Regions from separate parts of the Massilia sp. UBA6681 genome, predicted to be linked through region 1. Evidence: predicted binding sites of a transcription regulator. Region 1 holds the regulator's gene; each other region holds the start of a gene.

Region 1 (4,089 bases):
GCGCCACAAGGGCGGCAGCAAGGGCGTCGAGGATGCGGCCACCAACCAGCTCAATCTCAACCGTCCGGCCACGGCGGAGTAAGACCATGAGCGAGCAGAAGTACGGTTTCACCACCACCATCCTGCACAACGACCGCAGGAAAAGCATCGAGCAGGGCTCGCTGCACAAGCCCGTGCATACCTCGGTGGCCTTCGGCTACAACGATGCGCGCCAGCTGGCCTCGGTCTTCCAGGGCAAGGAACCGGGCTTCCGCTACGGCCGCCAGGGCAACCCGACCGTTAGCGCGCTCGAAGACAAGATCAGCAAGATGGAAGACGGCGTCGGCACGATCTGTTTCGCGACCGGCATGGGCGCCATCGGCGCGCTGTTCCAGGGCCTGCTGAGGGCGGGCGACCATATCGTCTCCTCGTCCTTCCTGTTCGGGAACACCAACAGCCTGTGGCAGACGGTGGCAGCCCAGGGCGTGGCGGTGGACTTCGTCGATGCCACCGAGGTCGCCAACGTGGAAGCAGTGCTCCGGCCCGATACCCGCATGGTGTTCGTCGAGACCATCGCCAACCCGCGCACCCAGGTGGCGGACCTGGCGCGCATCGGCCAGCTGTGCCGCGAACGCGGCATCCTGTACGTGGTCGACAACACCATGACCACGCCCTGGCTGTTCCGCCCGAAGGCGGTGGGGGCGGGCCTGGTGGTCAATTCGCTGACCAAGTCGATCGGCGGCCACGGCATCGCGCTGGGCGGCGCCCTGACCGACACCGGCCTGTTCGACTGGAGCGCCTATCCGCATATCGCGGCCAACTTCCGCAAGCAGCCGCTAGCTGCCCAGGGCCTGGCCCAGCTGCGCGCCAAGGCCCTGCGCGACTTCGGTGCGGCCCTCGGGCCGGAAGCGGCGCACCACATCGCAGTGGGCGCCGAGACGCTGGCGCTGCGCATGGAACGCACCAGCGCGAATGCGCTGGCGCTGGCGCAGATGCTGGAGCTTGATGAGCGCGTGGCGGCTGTGCACTACCCGGGACTGGCCTCGCATCCGCAGAACGGCATTACGCAGGAGCTGTTCCGGGCCGGCGGTTCGCTGATGAGCTTCGAGCTGCTTGATAGTATCGACCCCTTCGACTACCTGAACCGCCTGAAGCTCGGCATCCCGGCCAGCAACCTGGGCGACACCCGCACCCTGGTGATCCCGGTGGCGCACACGATCTTCTTCGAGATGGGCGCGGAGCGGCGCGCCAGCATGGGCATCGCCGAGTCCCTGATCCGCGTCTCGGTGGGCATCGAGGATACCGAGGACCTGCTGGCGGACTTCCGCCAGGCGCTCGAGGCGTAAGCAGAATCGGCAGCCCTGGGCTGCCGATTTTGTTTCAGCGGTTGAGCAGGGCGGCACATTGCCGCTATCATGGGATTTCCTTTTACCTCAGCCATCTGCCCATGAAGACCAAGCTGTTCCTTGCATCCCTGCTGCTGTGCGGCGCCGCCTTTGCCGGCGAGCTGGAAGACGCCAATGCCCTGTTCGAGAAGAAGGACTACGCGGGCGCGATGAAGATCTACACCAAGCTGGCCAATGCCGGCAATCCGGCCGCGCAGCAGGCGCTGGGCCAAATGTATTTCTACGGCGAAGCAGGGGAGGTGGACGAAGCCAGGGCTGTCGATCTGTTCAAGAAATCCGCCGCCAAGGGCAACAAGGTCGCGATCGCCTCGCTCGAGCTGATCGAGCAGCGCGTCAAGCGCCGCAAGGACATCGATTACTGGATCAAGGGCTACGACGGCGAAGACCTGAAGTCGGGCGAGTTCCGCTGCACCGCGCCGCGCATTCCCGCGATGTCGAAGGTCAATGCCGACATCGACCGCATCAGCGCGGCCGTGCAGACGTGGCAGGAGTGCTACAACAAGTACGTCACCAACCTGAACGCGTCGCTGCCGCTGACCAAGCGCGTCCCGAGCGACATCCAGAAGCTGATGAACAAGGAGGAGATGGAGAAATCGAATGCCTACCTGGCCCAGCTGCAGGAAAACCTGACCGAGGAAGCGAAGGTGGGTTCGAAGCTGGTGCTGGCGGACTACGCCGCATGGCGCTCGGCGACCGATGCCTATGTGACCGAGCACAACCAGATGGTGAAATCCGCCAAGAAGGATTCCCACTGGGCGGACAAGAAGATTCAATAAGCCGCCGCGCAAGCCGGCGGCTTGGTGGGCGCAGGCTTAATGCCAGCTGCGCATCAGGCCGACGGCCAGGCCTTCCAGCGCGAACTCGTCTTCCGGGTTCACCTGGATGACCTTGAAGTCCGGATTCTCCGGCAACAGCTCGACCAGGTTGCCGGTCTTGCGGTAGCGCTTGACCGTGACTTCTTCGCCGAGGCGGGCCACCACGATCTGGCCGTTCTTGGCGCTGTCGATCTTCTTGACGGCCAGGAAGTCGCCGTCGCAGATGCCGGCATCGCGCATCGACCAGCCCTTGACCTTCAGCAGGAAGTCGGGGCGCGCCGAGAACATGGCGGCGTCCACGGAGTAGGTGGCTTCGACGTGTTCCTGGGCCAGGATCGGCGAACCGGCGGCCACGCGGCCGACCAGCGGCAGCGACATCATGAGGGCCGCAGGCACCATCGGGACCTGTTCGACGGAGGCGCCGACCAGGCGGATGCCGCGCGAGGTGCCCGGCGAAATCTCGATGGCGCCCTTGCGCGCCAGGGCCTGCAGGTGTTCTTCGGCCGCATTGGCCGATTTGAAACCCAGCTCGGCCGCGATTTCGGCGCGGGTCGGCGGGAAGCCGGTGTTTTCGATCGCTTCCTTGATCAGGTTAAGGATCTGTTCTTGCCTTGCAGTGAGCTTGAGCATGGGTGTTTTACGGCATTAGTTGTAAGAGCAGACTGTATTTTTGTACAGTATTCTGATATGCGCAAGGGCAAACACGGGAAAACTGTAAAAAATTTGTGCAGTGCGTCCGCATTCGTGGCGCCGATGCCTGCTTTTGGCCGCCATTTGCCGGGCTGCTCCATGCCATGGGTTCCCATCCGCCGGCTTTTCAGGCTATAATCGAAGGCTTTCCCTTCCCACACTCGTCTTGACGCCGAGGTGGGCATTTGTTTAAACGTCCTCAAGGAGTGTTGCATGCGTCATTATGAAATCGTTTTTATCGTCCACCCGGACCAGAGCGAACAAGTTCCGGCGATGATCGAGCGTTACAAGACCACGGTGACCAGCCGCGGCGGTAACATCCATCGCGTGGAAGACTGGGGCCGTCGCCAGATGGCTTACCAGATCCAGAAGCTGCCGAAGGCTCACTACATCTGCATGAACATCGAGTGCGACAACGAGACCCTGGTCGAGCTGGAAACCGCATTCAAGTTCAACGATGCCGTCCTGCGTCACCTGACCGTCAAGATGAAGAAGGCCGAAACCGCACCGTCGCCGATGATGAAGTCGGTCCAGCGCGAAGACGCAGCCAAGAGCCACCGCGCAGAAGCAGCAGCCGCTGCTCCGGCCGCCGCTGCCTAAGTTTTTTCTCGGGAATTCGTAGAACGCAGTGAACCGGTTCCAGCTCATCGCGACCATCGCGGAGCGAGACGTACTGCGTTTCACCCCGGCCGGCGTCCCCATCGTGGGCGCGATCCTGATGCACGATTCGCAGCAGGTCGAGGCCGGAGTGGCAAGGCAGGTCGCGTTTGAAATCCCTGCGCTCGGCGCGGGCGAGATTTCAGGCAGGCTGGAAAGCGCCGAGCTCGGCGCCGCCTACCGCTTCGAAGGATTCCTCGCACGGAAAAACCGCAACAGCAAAGCCTTGGTGTTTCACATCATTGATTTCAGTGCCGCGTAACAGTACTCGGCCTATTTAGATTACAGATACAGGAGCCTCAAAATGGCATTCGGTAAAAAGTTCGACAAAAACAAAGCTAAAGAAAAAATGAAGCGCAAGCAGCAGAACCCGCTGTTCAAGCGCAAGAAGTTCTGCCGCTTCACCGCCGCAGGCGTGGAACAGGTGGACTACAAGGACGTCGACACCCTGAAGGACTTCGTCCAGGAAAACGGCAAGATCATGCCGGCACGTCTGACCGGTACCAAGGCGCACTACCAGCGCCAGGTCGACACCGCCATCA
Region 2 (4,089 bases), on a different contig from region 1:
TTGACCAGCTCGATGTCGGCCGGCCAGCGCAGTCCCGGCGTGCGCAGGCGCCGGTACAGTGCGCTGAAGGCGGCCCAGTCCTCGAGACTCTTGCCCGGCGCGGCGAAGGCTTCCACCGCCGCCAGCGGGTCGGCGGCCTCGCCCACCGCATCCAGCAGGCGGGTGGCGGTCGCCGGGCCGATCCCCGGGATCAGTTGGGCCACACGAAAACCCGCCATGCGCCCGTTCGGGTTCTGGGCGAAGCGCAGCACCGCCAGCACGTCCTTGATGTGGGCCGCTTCCAGGAACTTCAGGCCGCCGAACTTCACGAAGGGGATGTTGCGACGCATCAGCTCCAGCTCCAGCGCGGCGCTGTGGCTGGCCGCGCGGAACAGCACCGCCTGCGATTTCAGGGCGATGCCGGCTTCGCGGTGTTCTAGGATGCGGCGGCAGGCCCAGCGCGCCTGTTCGGCCTCGTCCGGGATCAGGACCAGTTGCGGCTTGAGGCTGGAGACCTTGTCGGTCCACAGCGTCTTGGCGTGGCGTTCGCGGGCGGCGGCGATGACGGCGTTGGAAGCGTCCAGGATCGGCTGGGTCGAGCGGTAGTTGCGTTCCAGCGTGATGACCTGGGCCGGCTGCGAAAACTGCTTCGGGAAGTCGAGGATGTTGCGCACGGTGGCGCCGCGGAAGGCATAGATCGACTGGGCATCGTCGCCGACCACCATCACGCCCTCGCCGCCGGGCTTCATGCCGGTGATGATCGCCGCCTGCAGGCGGTTGGTGTCTTGGTACTCGTCGACCAGCACGTGGTCGAACCGGGCGCCCAGCTCCGGGCCCAGCTCCGGGTCGCTCGCCATCTCGGACCAGAACAGCAGCAGGTCGTCGTAATCCAGCACGTTCTGCTCCTGCTTGGCGTCGACGTAGGCGCCGAACAGGGTTTTCAGCTGCCCTTCCCACTCGCTGCACCAGGGGAAGGTGGACTGCAGCACCGCCTCCAATGGCTCGCGGCTGTTGACCACCCGCGAATAGATCGACAGGCAGGTGCCCTTCAGCGGAAAGCGCTTTTCCGTATGCGACAGGCCGATTTCGTGGCGCACCAGTCCCATCAGGTCTTCCGAGTCGCCGCGGTCGTGGATGGTGAAGGATTCGTCCAGGCCGATGCGGCCGGCGTACTCGCGCAGCAGGCGGGCGCCGATCGCATGGAAGGTGCCGGCCCAGGGCAGGCTCAGCTGGGCCGCGTTGGCGCTGCCACCCTTGCCGAGCAGGCGCTGCAGCACGCCGCTGGCGCGCTGGCTCATCTCACCCGCCGCACGCCGCGAAAACGTCAGCAGCAGGATGCGCTGGGGATCGGCACCCAGCTGGATCAGGCGCGCGACGCGGTGCGCCAGCGTATTGGTCTTGCCCGAACCCGCCCCGGCCACCACCAGCAGCGGCCGCACGCTGGCGGCGCCGATGTCGTGCTCGACCGCGGCGCGCTGTTCGGCATTCAGGCCGGCGAAGGGATCATCTGGGGCGGACTGCTGGAGTACGGCGGACATGGGGGTACACAAGGAAATGGCGGCGGCAAATGCCATACTGTACATTTATCCAGTTCTCTTCCGCAAGCCTCAAGAAATGAAGAGTCAAGCCCGCGCACGATTGAATCCACATTTTGCCCGGCGTCAGGTCATGGATTACATGCAGAAGACATGCTAAGTAGTTAATAATTAAAAAGTTTTCCTGATATCCACAAAGTCTGTGAATAACTATGTGGAAAAGCGGGGGCTTGACACGCCGAATGCGGCCATCCGTGCGGCTTTCAACAATTTGCCTATTGGGAAGGCAATCGCGATAGCCCCACAAATCAAGGGTTTACGCGCAGCTGTCGCGCAAGGGGAACGGACGCGCACAAAATTATTTTACGGCAATTTTTGTGTATAAGCCCGGCTCGCCTCAGCGTCCAGCGCTGCGCCGTCTCCCGCCTGCGCCGCCTACAATGGCCGCGTGACCAACCACTGTGAGGACGCCATGAGCATGCAACCCGATCCCGACCTGAATCCCGGCGACGAAGCGGAACCCGGTACGCCCGGCGCCGGAGAAGACGTCTGCGAAGCCTGCGCCGGCACCGGCAAGCTGTCCGATGGCCGGCCCTGCTCCAACTGCGGCGGCAGCGGCAAGGTCATGCGGGGTATCGGCGGCGGCTGAGCGCCTGCACCGCGTGGACAGGCGGGCGCCGGCCCGGCGATAATCCGGGGATGCGCGTTCCGCCTCCCGCCGCCCCCGATCCGGACCGTCCCCGGCCCACCTCGCTGGCCGACCTGTTCGTCTCCTTCACCGTCCTTGCCCTGCAAGGCTTCGGCGGGGTGCTGGCGGTCGTCCAGCGTGAGATCGTCGAGCGCAAGCGCTGGCTGACGCAGGAAGAATTCATCGAGGACTGGGCCGTGGCGCAGATCATGCCCGGGCCCAACGTGCTCAACCTGTCGATCATGATCGGGGCGCGCTGGTTCGGGCTGCCCGGCGCCGCGGCCGCGGTCGCCGGCCTGCTGGCCTTGCCGCTCTTGCTGGTGCTGGTGCTGGCGGCCTTTCACGCGCAGTATGCGGACCATCCCGCGGTGGCCGGCGCGCTGCGCGGCATGGCGGCCGTGTCCGCCGGCCTGATCGCCGCCACCGGCCTGAAGCTGTCGAGCGCGCTGGCCAGGAACCCGATCCCGCTTCCCTGCTCGGTCGGGATCGCTGCGGCCGCCTTCGCCTTGCTGGCCTGGCTGCGTGCGCCGCTGGTCTGGGTGCTGCCCACCCTGGGTGCGCTCGGCTGCGTGCTGGCCTGGCGCAGGCTGCGATGACGGCAGCTCCACTCGTTCTGGGATGGCACGACTGGCTCAGCCTGTTCGTCCATTTCCTGATGCTGTCGCTGATGCAGTTCGGCGGCGCGATCTCGGTCAGCGCCGACATGCAGCGCTTCCTGGTCGAAGACAAGGGCTGGCTGGCCCAATCGCAGTTCAGCGATGCGATCGCGCTGGCGCAGGCGGCCCCGGGTCCCAACGTGCTGTTCGTCGCGCTGATGGGCTGGCACCTGGGCATGAACACCGGCAGCCTCGGCGTCGCCCTGGGCGGCGTGGCGCTGACCATGGCCGGCATCCTGCTGCCCTCCTCCATCCTCAACTACCACATCGCGCAGTGGGGACACCGCAACCGCGAGTTGCGCGCGGTGCGCGCCTTTCGCTTGGGGCTGGCACCGATCGTGATCGGCATGCTGCTGGCCACCAGCTGGCTGCTCGCCGGCGCCGGGTCTGGCAAGAGCAGCTGGCCGGCCTGGCTGCTGGCCCTGCTATCCTGCCTGCTCATCTGGCGTACCCGCCTGCACCTGCTGTGGATGCTGGGCGCCGGCGCCCTGCTCGGCGCGCTCGGACTCGTCTGACTGGCAAGCCGGGACGCCACAGGGCATACTTGCGCAATTAGCCACTCATCCAGCGAACCCATGCTCGAACTTCTCAGCGAACATGCCTGCTTCGGCGGCGTCCAGCGCTTCTACCGCTTCGATTCGACCGCCATCGGCCTGCCGATGCGCTTTTCCGTCTACCTGCCGCCCGGCGCCGAAGGCAAGCGCCTGCCTGTCCTGTTCTACCTCGCCGGCCTGACCTGCACCGAAGAGACTTTCATGATCAAGGCCGGCGCCCAGCGCGTGGCGGCGCAGGAAGGCCTGATCCTGGTCACGCCCGATACCAGCCCGCGCGGCGCCGGCGTGCCCGGCGAGACCGACAGCTGGGACTTCGGGGCGGGCGCCGGCTTCTATGTCGACGCCACCGAGGCGCCATGGTCGCAGCACTACCGCATGTACAGCCACATCCTGGAACTGCGCGAGCAGGTAGTAGCCCAGCTGCCGGCCGACCCGGCCCGGGTGGGCATCTTCGGGCACTCGATGGGGGGGCATGGCGCGCTCATGATGGCGCTGCGCAATCCAGGCCTGTTCCGTTCGGTGTCGGCCTTTGCGCCGATCGCCGCGCCGATGCGCTGCCCATGGGGCCAGAAGGCCTTCGGCGGCTACCTGGGCGCCGACCAGGCGAGCTGGCGCCAGTACGATGCGAGCGAACTGATGGCCGCGATGGATACGGCGCCTTTCCCGGGGGGGATCCT
Region 3 (4,089 bases), on a different contig from region 1:
GGGCGTGGCGATCATCCAGCTGACCTTGCCCATGCGGGCCACGAAGTGTTCGGCCACCTGGGGCAGCACGTCGTGGCGCGGCTCGAACCAGGCGACGAAGCGCGGGTCGCCGGCATCGAGCGGACGCTCGCGGAATCGGATGTAGGCATGCATGTCGTGCTCCTCGCGGCGCACCGCCTTGACCATGCCGTGCAGGCGGCTGCCGTCCGGATCGGCGGGCGACTGCACATCGTGCTCGCCATGCGTCCAGCGCCACAGCACGCGGTACAGGAAAGCCCAGCGGTCAGGGGCGCGGAAGCACGCGGCTTTCTGCAGCATCTCCAGCAGCGATCGGGGCACGCGTGCGGCCGGCGGTCCTGGCGATTGCGCTTCTTGCAATCGGGTGCCGCCATTATCGATCGGCCCGGGCGCGGCCGGCGCACCCGAGAACAGGTCGCCGCCGTCAAGCGTGCCCCAGCTGGCCGCTTCGGGCGGCACGCCGGCCTTGAGCAGCGCGCGCGCCGCGTCGCGCCATTCGGCGAAGCTGTTCACCGCCAGCGGCTGGCCGCCCGTTCCAGCGCTGGCGGCGGCGTCCTTCATGCCGCCTGCAGTTCCGGCCACAGGTTCATCTGCTCGGGCGCGTCGGCCAGGTGGCGCCGGAGGAGGTGGGAACTGGCCGCGCCTTGAACCGGCTTGTAGTCGGCCGTGACGATGAAAGGAGCCAGCTTCTTCATGCTGCAGCGCAGGCGCGACAGGTCCTCCCAGCGGATGCGGCGGATGCGGCGCAACTCCACGATGCGCTTGGCGTTGCGGATGCCGATGCCGGGCACGCGCGCGATCATGGTCTCGTCGGCGCGGTTCAGGTCCATCGGAAAATGCTCGCGGTTGGCGAGCGCCCAGCCCAGCTTGGGGTCGACGTCGAGCGCCAGGTTGCCGGATTGGGGCATCAGTTCGCCCGCGGTGAAGCCGTAGCCGCGCAGCAGGAAGTCGGCCTGGTACAGGCGGTGCTCGCGCAGCAGCGGCGGGGGCGCTAGCGGCACGCTCTTGGGGCTTTGCGGGATCGGGCTGAAGGCCGAGTAGTACACGCGCTTGAGTTTATAACTGCCATACAGCGTTTCGGCGGTGTTCAGGATGGTGTGGTCGTCGCTGGCGTCGGCGCCGACGATCATTTGCGTGCTCTGCCCGGCCGGCGCGAAGTTCGGCGCCTTCGGTTCTTCCGCCTTCTCGTCGAGCTTGCGGCGGATCGAGCCCATCGCCAGCTTGATGGTGTGGACGTTCTTTTCCGGCGCCAGGCGGGTCACGCTGTCGTGGGTCGGCAGCTCGATGTTGACCGACAGGCGGTCCGCCCAGCGCCCCGCCTCTTCGATGAGGAGCGGGTCGGCGTCGGGAATGGTCTTGAGGTGGATGTAGCCGCGGAACTTGTGCACTTCGCGCAGCTGGCGCGCCACCGCCACCAACTGCTCCATGGTGTAGTCGGCCGACTGAATGATGCCCGAACTCAGGAACAGGCCGTCGATGTAGTTGCGGACGTAGAAATCATGGGTGAGCTTGACCACCTCTTCGACCGAGAAGCGCGCGCGCGGCACGTTGGAGCTGCGGCGGTTGATGCAGTACTGGCAGTCGTAGATGCAGAAATTGGTGAGCAGGATCTTGAGCAGCGAGACGCAGCGGCCGTCCGGGGTGTAGCTGTGGCAGATGCCCATGCCGGTGGTGGCGCCGAAGCCGTCCTTGTCCTCGGACGAACGCTTCGGCGCGCCACTGCTGGCGCAGGACGCGTCGTATTTCGCGGCGTCGGCCAGGATTTCCAGTTTGTCGTTGAGTTCCATCGCACGCATTGAACTGTATGGGCATACAGTATACTATCGCGCGCGTATGCACAGGCGAGCCGGGTCAACTGTGCACGCCGATTGGCGGTTCAAAGCTGGGACGAGACGAAAAAAAGCCCGGTCACGGGACCGGGCTTTCCACTAAAGCAAGCTCACATCAACGAATCGGCTTGCCGTCCGCATCGACCACGCTCACCTCGCCCCAACCGAGCGAGCGCACGCCCGCCTCGATCTTGCGCAGGTCGCCGATCACCATCCACACCGCCTCATCCGGCTTGATGAACTTCGACGATGCGCTTGCGAGCTGCTCCGGCTTGAGCGCGCGCACGTTCGACGCGTACTTGGTCCAGTAGTCGTCCGCCAGGCCCAGGTTGACGGCGTCCAGCCCTGCCGCTTCCAGCGCGGCGAGGGTGGAGAAGCGGCCCGGCAGGCGCGACGTCATGTTGCGCATGATGCTCTCGTACTCGGTACCCACCAGCGGACGCTCGCCGGCCACGCCGCGCAGTTCCTTGGCTACCTCCCGCATCGCCTCGACCGTCTTGTCGGTCTGCACCGGCGCGATGATGTAGAACGGACGCTGGCCGCGCACGTCCGGCAGGCGGGCCTGGGTGCCGTAGCTCCAGTGCTTGTCCAGGCGCAGGTTGCGGTTCAGGCGCGAGGTCGCGATGCCGCCGAAGTTGGTCATCACCGGCTCCATCGCCAGGTCTTCCGGCTGGCCGTTGGCCTGCGAGACGTGGGTCGCGACGATGGTCGACTGCGGCGCGTCCGGCTTGTCCACCAGGATCAGGCGCTTGCCCCGGGTCGCCGGCACGGTGGCCATCTGCTTGGCCGGGGCGCTGCCCTGCTGCCACTTGCCGAAGCTCGCTTCCAGCGCCGGCAGCAGCTTGTCCATGGTGGTGTCGCCGGCGACGATGATGGTGGCGCTGCCCGGCTTGAACCAGGTGCCGTGCCATGCCATCAGGTCGTCGCGGCTCAGGCTTTGCACGCTGCCTTCGAAACCGGAGGCCGGCTTGCCGTAGGCATGCTCGGCTCCGTACAGCAGCGACGGGATCAGGCGCAGGGCCAGGCTGTTCGGCTGGGCCTTTTCCTGGCCGATGGCGGCGATGCGGCGGCTCTTCGACAGCGCGAACTGGTCTTGCGGGAAGCTCGGGCTCAGCGCGGCTTCAGCCATCAGGGCCAGCGAAGGCGTCAGGTTGGCGCTGGTCGCCTGCAGGCGCACCAGCGACTGGTCCTGGGAGGTGCCGGTGCTCAGGCGCGCGCCCAGGTTTTCCAGCGCGTCCGACAGCGCGAAGGCGTCACGCGATTTCGTGCCCTTGTCCAGCAGGTCCAGCGCCAGCGAAGCGGCGCCGGCCTTGGCCGCGGTGTCGGAAGCCGCGCCGGCATCGACCGCCAGCGAGACGTTGACGATCGGGGCGGTATGACGCTCGAGCAGCACGACATTCAGGCCGTTCTTCAGCTGGGCGCGCTGCAGCGCCGGGAACTTGACGTCCGGCGCGTCGCCCAGCGCGGGCAGCTGCTTGCGGTCCAGGGTCGACTTGGTGGCGGCCAGCTTGGCCGAAGGGCGCACCGTCATGGTGTAGTGGTTGGCGCGCAGCCAGCGGTTGGCGGCAGTCTTGACGTCCGCCGGGGTGCTGGTGGCGAACAGCTCGAGGCGGTCGAGGTAGGCGTCCGGCTTGCCGCCGTAGGTCTGGCTTTCGGCCAGCACGTCGTTGCGGCCGCCCATGCCGCCCACGCGCTCCAGGCTGCGTGCGAAATCGGCCAGGTCGCGGGTCTTCACGCGCTTGAGTTCCGCTTCGGTCGGGCCCTTGTCGAGCAGCTCGGCCACCACGCGCTCCATCTCGCGCTCGACCTCGAGCGGATCGACGCCCGGCTTGACGGTGACCGACAGGTTGAAGGTGCCGCCCAGCTCCGCGTCGTTCACATAGGCCGACACGCCGGTGGCCATGCCCTTCTCGTACACCAGGCGCTTGTCCAGGCGCGCATTCTTCGAGCCGGCCAGCACGCCGGCCAGCAGGTTCAGGCGCTGGGTGTCGGCATCCTTCCACGAAGAGGTATGCCAGCTGCGGTAGATGCGCACCTGCGGCACGTGGTCTTCCATCTCGTCGCGGATGTTGCGGTCCAGCTGGGGGATCCATTTCTCGGTGCGCGGCAGCGGCGGGCCCGGCGGGATCGCGCCGAAGTACTTGTTTACCAGCTCATAGGCGCGTTCCGGCGTGATGTCGCCGGCCAGCGAGATCACCGCGTTGTTCGGGCCGTAGTAGGTGCGGTACCACTCCTTGATGTC
Region 4 (4,089 bases), on a different contig from region 1:
CGTACTGCACCGTCACCGCGTCGCCTGGGCGGGTAGAGACCTGCCAGGTGCCCTTGTCGGTCTTGGCGACCGGCAGCGGCTGACCCTTGGCGTCGAAGGCCTTGAACAGGCGCACGCCGTTAGCGAGGTTGAGCATGTTGTAGCGGCCGGTGCGCCAGTTCGGCATGTGCACGTCGAGCGTGGTGCCGGCGGCCGCCGGGAAGGTGGCGCGCACTTCGGCCAGGTGCTGTGCCGCATCGGTAATGCGCAGCTGGTAATCGACGTCGGCGCGTGCGGTGGCACTGGCGCCGAGCAGGATCAAGGGGAGGGCGTAGGTCAGGAGTTGTGGTTTCATGTCCGCAGGATGGATGAGCTCCGGTAGAGCGTGCGCGGAAGTGTATACCAGCTCGCGGACGGGGGACAGCCCTTGCTGGCAGCGTCAATACGGCCTGGCCATGCGAAAAAAGGCCGCGCCCTGTTACAGGGGCGCGGCCTTTCCGGGACTGATCCGGTGTCGTGTCAGTTGCTCAGCAAGACCTGTGCGATCAGACCGGTGGCGATGGCGGCCAGGATGTAGTCGTTACCGGCGCGGACCCAGTGGTGGCCGCGCGGCGGCGCGCTCAGGTGGCGGTCGCGCCAGTCGGTGACGACGTAGCGGCTGTCGCGGTATTCCTTGCTCAGGTGCTGGCCGCGGCGCAGGTCGTGGCGCGGTCCGGCGCCGCGCCGGTCGTCGCGATGGAACTGGCGGGCGTCGTAGTAGCGATCATGATTGCGGTCGTTGGCGCGCTGGTTGGCGTTGCCGCGTGGGCCGTCATGGCGGTCATTGTCATAGCGGCCGTTGTCATGCTTGTCGCCACGGCGGCTGTCCTGCCCATAGGCGTTGCCGTTGCGGCCGTCGTGGCCATGGTCGCCGCGCTGGGCGAACGCGCTGCCGCTGGCAGTCAGGGTAAGGGCGATCAGTGCCGATGCGATCAAACGTGGTTTCATGCTGTTCTCCTGGTGACGCGGTGTGCTTTCGCGATGTGTCCATTACACCGCAAACCGGGCCGGACAGGTGAAGCCAGGCAGTAAGGAATGCTACCAAACGTATCAGGGCCGCCCGGTCGATTCAATGAGCGCGGCCGGCTCCGTGCGGCCGCCGACCAGGATGGCCCCGTCTTCTGCCCGGGTCCTGATGATGCATGAATGGCCGGTGGCGCGTCCCTGTCTCAGTACGATGCCATGTCCCAGCAGCGCGGTGAGCGCACCCGCCGCCACGCCGGTGGCACTGTCTTCCAGGGCCGGGTCGAGATGGTTGAAGTTGCGGCCTTCGAAGCGGCCGTCGGGAAGGCGGCACCAGGCATAGATGCCGTTGATGCCGGCCTTCTTGCTCCATGCCGTGATCGCTTCCAGGTCCGGCCGCAGGCCAAGCAGAGTGGCGGAGTCCGGCACCTCGACCAGCAGCTTCGGGCTGCCGACCGAAGCAACGCGCGGCGGCGATGCCGGCACGAAGCCGGGCGCCGCGAGCAAGTGCTCCAGCAAGCCGCTTGCCAGCACCGGCTGCGCCACTTCCTGCGCCTGCAGGCGAACATAGAAGGCATGATCGCCGCGCAGCAGCGTGAGCCGCTGGCCGCGCATCGCCGTCGTCACCGAAAGCAGGGCGGCATCGGGATGGCGCCCGAACAGCACGTGCGCCACGGCCAGCGTGGCGTGCAGGCACAGCGGGCTGCGCATGTGCGGGTAATAGAAATCGACCACCTCGCCGTCGAGGAAGACGCAGGTGGTGTTGCGTGCTCGCGCCAGCGCGCGGCGTGCTTCCTCGCTCGAATGGCCGCCTTCGATGACGAGGGCCGGGTTGCCGTCGCCGGCATGTTCGCCAAAACAGCGCAGTACACGAATCTGCATGCGTTTCTCCTTGTCGAGCGGGAAGTCTCGGTTATACTGTGTTTTTATACAGTATTGCCGGTTTGTCCAGCATTGTATCCCGTTCGCCCCGCTTTTGTCCGTCCTCTGCCGATGACCGATCCGCTTTCACCGCCACCACAGGTTTTGCCTCCGTATGCGGAGCTGTTCTGCCTGTCGAACTTCTCCTTCCTCGAAGGAGCCTCGCATGCGGAGGAACTGGTGGCGCGCGCGGTCCAGCTCGATTATTTTGCCCTGGCGCTGACCGACGAATGCTCGCTGGCCGGGGTGGTGCGCGCCCATGCCGAGGCCAAGAAGGCCGGCCTGCACCTGGTGATCGGCGCCCACTTCCACCTGAAGAACCCGGACGGCAGCCCGGCGCTGTCGCTGCTGCTGCTGGCCAAGAACCGCAACGGCTACGGCAACCTTGCGGAGCTGATCACCCTGGGCCGCACCCGCAGCGAAAAAGGGACCTACTTTCTCACGCCGGACGACCTGGCCCGGCCCGCGCCCGCGTACGCGCACCTGAAGCACATGCCCGACTGCCTGGCGATCCTGCTCCCCGCTTATCCCTCGCACGAAGCGGCGGACGTCGACCGCCTGCACGGGCAAGCCGCCTGGATGGCGAGCACCTTCCCGGGCCGCGCCTGGCTCGGCCTGGTCCTGCTGCACCGCGCCTTCGACGAACCGCACCGCGAGGCGGTGGAAGAGGTGGGCTGGCAGCACGGCCTGCCGATCACGGCGCTCGGCCACGTGGTGATGCACGTGCGCTCACGTAAACCCCTGCAGGACACGCTCACCGCCACCCGCCTGAAGAAGCCGGTGGCCGAATGCGGTTATGGCCTGGCCCAGAACGCCGAGCAGCACCTGCGGTCGCGCCTGCGCCTGGCCAACATCTACGGCCGCGAGGCATTGGCCGAGACGCTGCGCATCGCGCGCCTGTGCACCTTCTCGCTGGATGAGCTGCGCTACGAATATCCCGACGAAGTGATCCCGCCCGGCATGGATGCCACCAGCTTCCTGCGCCAGGAAACCTATATCGGCGCGCACCGGCGCTTCCGCGAGGGCATCCCGGCCAAGGTGCAGGCGCAGATCGAGCACGAACTCGGGCTCATCGCCGAGATGAAGTACGAACATTACTTCCTCACCGTGTACGACATCGTGCGCTTCGCGCGCTCGCAACACATCCTGTGCCAGGGGCGCGGCTCGGCCGCCAATTCCGCGGTGTGCTACTGCCTCGGCATCACCGAGGTCGACCCGGCGCGCGCCAGCCTGCTGTTCGAACGCTTCATCTCGAAGGAGCGCAACGAGCCGCCCGACATCGACGTCGACTTCGAACACCAGCGCCGCGAGGAAGTCATCCAGTACATCTACCGGAAATACGGGCGCGAGCGCGCGGCGCTGGCCGCGGTGGTGATCAGCTACCGTCCCAAGAGCGCACTGCGCGACAGCGGGCGCGCGCTCGGCATCGACCTGGCCATCGTCGAGAAGGTGGCCAAGACCCACCACTGGTTCGACAGCCGCGCCGATTTGCTGGGACGCCTGGCGGAGGCGGGACTGGACCCGGAATCGCGCCTGGCGCAGCAGTGGGCCACGCTGGCCGACAAGCTGCTGAACTTCCCGCGCCACCTGTCGCAGCACCCGGGCGGCTTCGTCATCGCGCGCGGCAAATTGTCGCGCCTGGTGCCGATCGAGAACGCCACCATGGCGGAGCGCAGCGTCATCCAGTGGGACAAGAACGACCTCGAAGAACTCGGCCTGATGAAGGTCGACGTGCTGGCGCTGGGCATGCTGTCGATGATGCGGCGCGGCCTCGAACTGGTGGGCCAGCGCTACGGCAACCTGTTCGAGATGCAGGACATCCCGCCCGACGACAGCGCCACCTACGACATGATCTGCGCGGCCGACACCGTGGGCGTGTTCCAGATCGAGTCGCGCGCCCAGATGAGCATGTTGCCGCGCATGCGCCCGCGCCGCTTCTATGATCTGGTAATCGAGGTGGCCGTGGTGCGCCCCGGCCCGATCCAGGGCGGCATGGTGCATCCTTATTTGCGACGCAGGCAGGGCCTGGAGCCGATCCACTATCCGAGTCCGGAAATGAAGGTGGCGCTCGAGCGCACCCTGGGCGTGCCGATCTTCCAGGAGCAGGTGATGCAGGTGGCGATCCTCGGCGCCGGCTTCACGCCGGGCGAGGCCGACCAGCTGCGGCGCGCGATGGCGGCCTGGAAG

Evidence for each region. The regulator LexA, encoded in region 1, represses DNA repair genes until DNA is damaged. The targets are predictions, from matches to a motif close to ACTGTATNNNNATACAGT.
Region 2: a site for LexA is predicted at 1,554-1,571, ahead of B2R83_RS10250 (ATP-dependent helicase). Genes of this name have one in related genera too.
Region 3: a site for LexA is predicted at 1,818-1,835, ahead of B2R83_RS11710 (putative DNA modification/repair radical SAM protein). Genes of this name have one in related genera too.
Region 4: a site for LexA is predicted at 1,899-1,916, ahead of B2R83_RS17400 (error-prone DNA polymerase). Genes of this name have one in related genera too.

Annotation. Positions count from the first base shown of each region.
Region 1 covers NZ_DKJX01000127.1:29,481-33,569, reverse strand. Annotated here, with positions in the region: gene purF (amidophosphoribosyltransferase) at 1-82, shown strand, start outside; gene B2R83_RS23515 (cystathionine gamma-synthase family protein) at 87-1,325, shown strand; gene B2R83_RS23510 (tetratricopeptide repeat protein) at 1,427-2,161, shown strand; gene lexA (transcriptional repressor LexA) at 2,198-2,830, opposite strand; gene rpsF (30S ribosomal protein S6) at 3,104-3,490, shown strand; gene priB (primosomal replication protein N) at 3,519-3,809, shown strand; gene rpsR (30S ribosomal protein S18) at 3,852-4,089, shown strand, end outside.
Region 2 covers NZ_DKJX01000063.1:1,970-6,058, reverse strand. Annotated here, with positions in the region: gene B2R83_RS10250 (ATP-dependent helicase) at 1-1,517, opposite strand, end outside; gene B2R83_RS10245 (hypothetical protein) at 1,987-2,163, shown strand; gene B2R83_RS10240 (chromate transporter) at 2,214-2,798, shown strand; gene B2R83_RS10235 (chromate transporter) at 2,795-3,373, shown strand; gene fghA (S-formylglutathione hydrolase) at 3,434-4,089, shown strand, end outside.
Region 3 covers NZ_DKJX01000070.1:55,815-59,903, reverse strand. Annotated here, with positions in the region: gene B2R83_RS11715 (UdgX family uracil-DNA binding protein) at 1-579, opposite strand, end outside; gene B2R83_RS11710 (putative DNA modification/repair radical SAM protein) at 576-1,805, opposite strand; gene B2R83_RS11705 (M16 family metallopeptidase) at 1,963-4,089, opposite strand, start outside.
Region 4 covers NZ_DKJX01000096.1:13,805-17,893, reverse strand. Annotated here, with positions in the region: gene B2R83_RS17415 (M61 family metallopeptidase) at 1-334, opposite strand, end outside; gene B2R83_RS17410 (RcnB family protein) at 499-966, opposite strand; gene B2R83_RS17405 (PhzF family phenazine biosynthesis protein) at 1,069-1,863, opposite strand; gene B2R83_RS17400 (error-prone DNA polymerase) at 1,975-4,089, shown strand, end outside.